DNA from 3 places in the Shinella sp. 1A1 genome. Region 2 is predicted to be linked to each of the others. Evidence: predicted binding sites of a transcription regulator. Region 2 holds the regulator's gene; each other region holds the start of a gene.
What was found. The regulator PhoB, encoded in region 2, activates phosphate uptake and scavenging genes when phosphate is short. The targets are predictions, from matches to a motif close to TGTCATNNANCTGTCAT.

Region 1 (2,263 bases), 1.1 Mb from region 2:
CAGCGTGCCGAGCGCCATGGCGGACTGGCAGGTGATCACCACCCAGAAGGGCACGTAGAAGTCGCCGCCGAGATAGCCCTGCGAATAGAGCAGCACGGCGATGATGCCCATGGTCTTCTGCGCGTCGTTGCCGCCGTGGCCGAGCGAATAGAGCGAGGCGGACAGGAACTGCATGACGCGGAAGGTGCGGTCGACGGCAAAGGGCGTCTGGCGCACGAATATCCACGAGACGATCAGGATGAGGATCAGCGCCAGGAAGAAGCCGATGGCCGGCGACAGGAAGATGGCGCTCGCCGTCTTGATGAGCCCGCTCCACACGACGGCGTCGAAGCCGGTCTTGGCGAGGCCCGCGCCGACGAGGCCGCCGATCAGCGCATGCGAGGAGCTCGACGGGATGCCGAAGACCCAGGTGACGACGTTCCAGATGATCGCCCCCATCAGCGCCGAGAAGATGACCAGCGGGCTGACGATGGAGGGATCGATGATGCCCTTGCCCAGCGTCTCGGCGACATGCAGGCCGAAGAACAGGAAGGCGATGAAGTTGAAGAAGGCTGCCCACAGGACGGCGTATTGCGGGCGCAGCACGCGGGTGGAGACGATCGTGGCGATGGAATTCGCCGCGTCGTGCAGGCCGTTCAGGAAATCGAAGACGAGCGCGATGCCGACGAGGCCGACCAGCAGCGGAAGGGCGAGCGTGGCGTCCATCAGACGTTCTCGATCACGATACCGCTGATTTCATTGGCGACGTCCTCGAAGCGGTCGACGACCTTCTCGAGTTCCCCGTAGATCTCGCTGCCGATGATATAGGCCATCGGATCGGTCTTGCCGAATTCCTTGAAGAGGTCCTTCAGGCCGCGGTCGTGCAATTCGTCGGAGCGGCCCTCGACGCGGGTGATCTCTTCCGCGATGGTGCCGAGGCGGCCGGCATGCACGCCGATCTTGTCGAGCAGCGGGATCGCCTCGGCGATGAGATGGGCGGCCTTGACGACGGTCTCGCCCATTTCCTGCATGCCGGGCTGGAAGCTCGTCTGCTCGTAGAGGCGGATGGTCTTGACCGTCTTGTGCATCATGTCGATGGCATCGTCCATCGACTGGATCAGGTCCTTGATGTCGCCGCGGTCGAAGGGCGTGATGAAGCTGCGGCGCACCGCTTGCAGAACTTCATGGGTGATCTCGTCGGCCTGGTTTTCCAGTTCGACGATCCGGTCGCAGTGCTTTTCCATGTCCGGGCCGCCGGCAAGCAGCGTGCGGAGCGATTCGGCGGCGCCGACGACAGTGCGGGAATGCTGCTCGAAGAGATCGAAGAAACGGTCTTCGCGCGGCATGAGTTTGCGAAACAGCGAAAGCATGGATGCCCCTTACATGGCTGGGGTTGTCATGCGGCTGTCATAATTGACCGTCAACGCGCTGGAAAGCGTTGATTCGGCCTTGTCACAATTTCTCTTGCACTGCGGTAAACGGGACGCGCACCCGCTCAGGGCACGATCTTGAAGGGTTGCTCGCTGATGGCGACCGCGCCGCTGGCGCTGTCGCGGAAGCGGTAGCGCAGCACGTAATCGCCGGCCGGCGGGCTCGTGAGATTGAGCGTCAGCTTGGCGAAGACTTCCTGGTTGCGCACGCTGCCCTTGAAGTCGAAGGAGCCGAAGGCCTTCTGCTCGGCAAGTTTCGTCCCTTTGGGATCGAGCAGTTCGAGGTCGACGGTGAAATGCGATTCCAGGAGGCCACCATCGGCGGCGCGCCAGGTGAGGCCGACCGGCTCGACATAGGAGATCAGCGCCTCGCCCGCCTTGAAGCTGGAATCGGGCCGGGTGGCATACATGCCATAGCCCTGCGGCGGCGCGGCGACGAAGATCGCCTTGCCGATGGAGAAGGGGAGCGTCGCGGCAAACGCGCCATAGGCGTCGCGGATCGTGTTGTGCGCGCCGACCGTATCGCCGGCGGCGGCCTGCTCCTCCGCCTTCTTCGCGGCGTCCGCGAGGGGGCCGGCAAGCGCGAGCGTCGGCGCGAGCGCGGCGACAAAGGTCAAACGCATCAGGGACTTCCACACGGACATTCAGTCTTCCTCCAGCCGGATTGCGGGCAGGATGCGAAGAAGCGCGGCAACAGTCAAGGATGCCGGCGCTTTGTCCGGGGCTCTCGTCAGCTCTTCCAGAAGAGCGGTGTCAGGATGACCAGCACGGTGAGGATTTCGAGACGCCCGAGCAGCATGAGGAAGGAGAGCACGTAGAGCGCCGCGTCGTGGAACACCGTGAAGGAGCCGGCG
Region 2 (2,263 bases):
ACCGCCGAGCAGATGGTGTCCGAATCCGTCCGCGCCCTCGTCACCGCGGATGCGGCGCTGGCCCAGAAGGTCATCTCGGAAGACGTGATCCTCGACAATGCCGAGCGCCAGATCAACGAGAAGGCCATCGTCACCATCGCCAAGCGCCAGCCGATGGCGGCGGACCTGCGCGAGATCATGGGCACGATCCGCATCGCGGCCGAGCTGGAACGCGTCGGCGACCTCGGCAAGAACACCGCCAAGCGCGTCATCGCCGTGCAGAGCTCGGGCATGCCCCGCAAGCTCGCCCGCGGCCTGGAGCACCTGGCCGAGCTCGCCCTGATGCAGCTCAAGGAAGTGCTCGACGTCTTCGCCACCCGCTCGGTGGACAAGGCCAAGGCCATCCGCGAGCGCGACGACGAGATCGACGCGATCTACACCTCGCTGTTCCGCGAACTCCTGACCTACATGATGGAAGACCCGCGCAACATCACGCCCTGCACCCATCTCCTGTTCTGCGCCAAGAACATCGAGCGCATCGGCGACCACGCGACCAACATCGCCGAAACCATCTATTACATGGCGACCGGCTCGCAGCCGGAAGGCGAGCGTCCGAAGGACGATACCTCGACCTCCGTCGTCGCCGCCGACGTTGCCGACGCCTCCGAGTAAGCGAGTAGGGTTCGACACATGGTGCCCAGAATAGCCGTCGTCGAAGACGAGGAGGCGCTCAGCGTCCTCCTGCGCTACAACCTCGAAGCCGAGGGCTTCGAGGTCGACACGATCCTCTCCGGCGACGAGGCCGAGATGCGCCTGCAGGAGCGCATGCCGGACCTTCTCATCCTCGACTGGATGCTGCCCGGCGTTTCCGGCATCGAGCTCTGCCGGCGCTTGCGCCAGCGGCCCGAGACCGAGCGCCTGCCGATCATCATGCTGACGGCGCGCGGCGAGGAGAGCGAGCGCGTGCGCGGCCTTGCCACCGGCGCGGACGACTATGTGGTGAAGCCCTTCTCGACGCCGGAGCTGGTCGCCCGCGTGCGCGCCATGCTGCGCAGGGCCAAGCCCGAGGTCGTCTCGACGGTGCTGCGCTGCGGCGACATCGAGCTCGACCGCGACACGCACCGCGTCCACCGCCGCACCCGCGAAGTCCGCCTCGGCCCGACGGAATTCCGCCTCCTGGAATTCCTGATGACGTCGCCCGGCCGCGTCTTCTCGCGCTCGCAGCTCCTTGACGGCGTCTGGGGCCACGACATTTATGTCGACGAGCGTACCGTCGACGTCCATGTCGGCCGCCTGCGCAAGGCGCTCAACTTCGCCAATATGCAGGATGTCATCCGCACGGTCCGCGGTGCCGGCTACTCGCTGGAAACCTGACCGGACGAACTTCCTCCCAAGGACGGAAATGGGCCCTTCGGGGCCTGTTTGCGTTTAGGGAGCTTCCGGCCAGCGCTTCTGGCAAAGCCCGAAACCCTCTCCTTCGCTCGGGCCCGTCTCGAGCATCTGCAACGTTTCTGTTTTCCGATGCGTTGGCAGATCCTCGGCACAAGGCCGAGGATGACGCTGACGGAGGTGCGAGGGCCGTCAACAAAAAGGCCGGCGTTTCCGCCGGCCTCTTTTTCTTCATTCCTGTCGCCAGGTCTCAGAACTCTTCCCAGTCATCCTGCGCGAGCGCCGTGTTGCCGGCGACCTGCGGGATGGCGCGGGCCGCGCTGCGCGGGGCCTGGTAGGCGGCACGCTGCGGCTGGGCCTGCGGGCGCATGGCCTGCTGGACCGGCTGCTGGGCGGCCATGGCCGCGGCGCCGGCGCGGAAGCGGGCGACGAGCGCCTTCAGCGTCTGCGCCTCGTCGTTGAGCGCCATCGAGGCGGCGGTGGTTTCCTCCACCATCGCGGCGTTCTGCTGCGTGACCTGGTCCATCTGGTTGACGGCCGAGTTGATCTCCTTGAGGCCGACGGCCTGCTCGGAGGCCGAGGACGAGATCTGGCGGATGAGGCCGTTGATCTGGATGACCTGCTCGGCGATGTTCTCCAGCGCGCCGCCGGCCTTGCCGACGAGATCGACACCCTCGCGGACCTGCACCTCGGAGGTGTTGATCAGCGTCTTGATCTCCTTGGCGGCGTTTGCCGAGCGCTGGGCGAGTTCACGCACTTCCTGGGCGACGACCGCGAAGCCCTTGCCGGCTTCACCGGCACGCGCCGCCTCTACGCCCGCATTCAGCGCAAGAAGGTTGGTCTGGAAGGCGATGTCGTCGATGACGCCGATGATGTTGGAGATCTCGTGCGAGGA
Region 3 (2,263 bases), on a different replicon from region 2:
GACAATTTCAAATATATCAACGACCGTTTCGGCCACAGCGTCGGCGACGCCGTCCTGAAGGACTTCGCCATCACCCTGCAGCGCCATCTGCGCAAGACCGATATCCTCGGCCGGGTCGGCGGCGAGGAATTCCTTCTCATCCTGCCGAACACGGTGATGGAAGATGCCGAAGCCATCCTCGAGCGCATGCTGGCGGCGGTTCGCCATTCCCGCCCCGTGCCGGACCAGGCGAGCTTCCGCTACACTTTCTCCGCCGGGCTTGCCTGGGCGGAAAGCGGCGAGGAGCCGAGCGACATCTACCGCAGGGCCGATCTTGCCCTCTACGCCGCCAAGATGCGCGGCCGCGACCAGCTCAGCATCGAGATCCAGCCCCGGCGGCATCTCGGAGAGGCAAGGGCGGAACAAGGATAGCCGGCGTCATTTCCACTCGTAGGTCTTCTGCGCGCGGTACGGGCGTTCCGCGACGAAAGCGGCCTGATCCGTCGCATTCGAAACGAATTGCAGGGCATCGCCGTCGTCGTTGAACCCGGCGAAGACCATCAACATGGAGCGGGCGACCGGCTGGCCCTTCTTGCGATAGGAGAAGTTGACGGCGCAGTGCGGATAGCGCGCATCCAGCGTCTCGGAGGCAGCATCCGTCAGGGCGACGAACTGCCCGAGGGCAAGGAACCGGTCGATGGCGGCAAAGGCCGCCGCCTGGGACATCTGCTGGTTGGCGCTGGCGGCCGCCGGCCGGCCGTAGAAGAGACTGTCCGTCAGCCCCTTGCGCCGCTTCGTCTCATAGACGACGAGGCCGCCGGCCACGGCCAGTTCCAGCCGCACGTCGAAGGTCTGGAATCCTTCGGGGCGGCTGTCGAGATCCGTAAACAGCGTCCGCAGGTCGGCAATGTAATCGGCATAGAAGGCAACGTTCATCGGGTGCGTCCGTCTGTTGTCGGTCGAGTCGGGGCGGGCATATCACAGGCGCATGCCGGGCGACACCGTCTCCACGCAACGTCATCCCCAGGTCCGGAGCGCGGATGTCATGCGGGTGTCATCGCGATCTGCTGAAACGAGCCCCATGTCGTTCGGCAATCGGGGCGATCGGGCGAAGCCTCACGCAAGGCTTATGCATCGCTCCCGGCCGCGGCCAGAGAGATGTTCCAGCCTGGGAAACGTACCCCGATGATCGAAACGGCCACCTCCGCCATCCCTTCTCCTGCAGCAGCGCGCACGGACGGGGCGGCCAAGCGCCTCCATCGCGCCGTGCGCCGCAATCCGCTGCTGACGCCTTCCGGAATGTCGGAATATGTCTTTTCGCGGCTGTTCCGAAGCCTCGTCTATGCGCAGATCTGGGAAGATCCCGAGGTGGACATGGCGGCGCTGCAGATCGCGCCGGGCAACAGCATCGTCACCATCGCCTCGGGCGGGTGCAACGCGCTTTCCTACCTCGTCGCCGATCCGGCCCGTATCGAGGCGGTCGACCTCAATCCCGCGCATGTGGCCTTCAACCGCCTGAAACTCGCGGCGGCGGCCCGCCTGCCGGATTACGAAACCTTCTACCGCTTCTATGGCAGCGGCGACGACCGGCGGAACATCGCGGCCTATCGCACCTATCTGCAACCCCATCTCGACGCGGAGACCCGCGCCTATTGGGAAGGCCGCACGGTGACCGGCCGCCGCCGCATCTCCATCTTCCATCGCCGCCTCTATCGCCACGGGCTTCTCGGCGGCTTCATCGGGCTCGGCCACAAGATGGCCCGGCTCTACGGCGCCGACCCGCGCGGATTGCTCGATGCCCGGACCATGGAAGACCAGCGGCGCTTCTTCGACGAGACGCTCGCGCCGCTGTTCGACAAGCGGCTCATTCGCTGGGCGACGGGGCGCAAGAGCTCGCTCTTCGGCCTCGGCATTCCGCCGCAGCAATATGAAGCGCTTTCGGGCGCGGGCAGCGACATGGCGACGATCCTGCGCCAGCGGGTCGAAAAGCTCGCCTGCGGCTTCCCGCTGTCAGAGAACTACTTCGCCTGGCAGGCCTTCGGCCGCGGCTATGGCCCCGGCGACAGGGCGCCCTTGCCGCCCTACCTCGCCCGGCAGAACCATGAGATCATCCGGGAGCGCGCCTCCCGCATTTCCATCACCAACACGTCGCTGACGGAATTCCTCGCCGCCAAGCCCGCCGGTTCCGTCGACCGTTTCATCCTGCTCGATGCGCAGGACTGGATGACGGACGGACAGCTCAACGCCCTGTGGGCCGAGATCACGCGGAGCGCGGCCCCCGGCG

Region 1: a site for PhoB is predicted at 1,374-1,390, ahead of ACZ48C_RS06530 (DUF47 domain-containing protein). Genes of this name have one in related genera too.
Region 3: a site for PhoB is predicted at 1,021-1,037, ahead of ACZ48C_RS19795 (BtaA family protein). Genes of this name have one in related genera too.

Annotation. Positions count from the first base shown of each region.
Region 1 covers NZ_AP039671.1:1,292,887-1,295,149, forward strand. Annotated here, with positions in the region: gene ACZ48C_RS06525 (inorganic phosphate transporter) at 1-705, opposite strand, end outside; gene ACZ48C_RS06530 (DUF47 domain-containing protein) at 705-1,349, opposite strand; gene ACZ48C_RS06535 (hypothetical protein) at 1,475-2,032, opposite strand; gene ACZ48C_RS06540 (TrkH family potassium uptake protein) at 2,140-2,263, opposite strand, start outside.
Region 2 covers NZ_AP039671.1:163,566-165,828, forward strand. Annotated here, with positions in the region: gene phoU (phosphate signaling complex protein PhoU) at 1-651, shown strand, start outside; gene phoB (phosphate regulon transcriptional regulator PhoB) at 670-1,353, shown strand; gene ACZ48C_RS00845 (methyl-accepting chemotaxis protein) at 1,619-2,263, opposite strand, start outside.
Region 3 covers NZ_AP039672.1:666,928-669,190, forward strand. Annotated here, with positions in the region: gene ACZ48C_RS19785 (GGDEF domain-containing protein) at 1-411, shown strand, start outside; gene ACZ48C_RS19790 (hypothetical protein) at 418-915, opposite strand; gene ACZ48C_RS19795 (BtaA family protein) at 1,165-2,263, shown strand, end outside.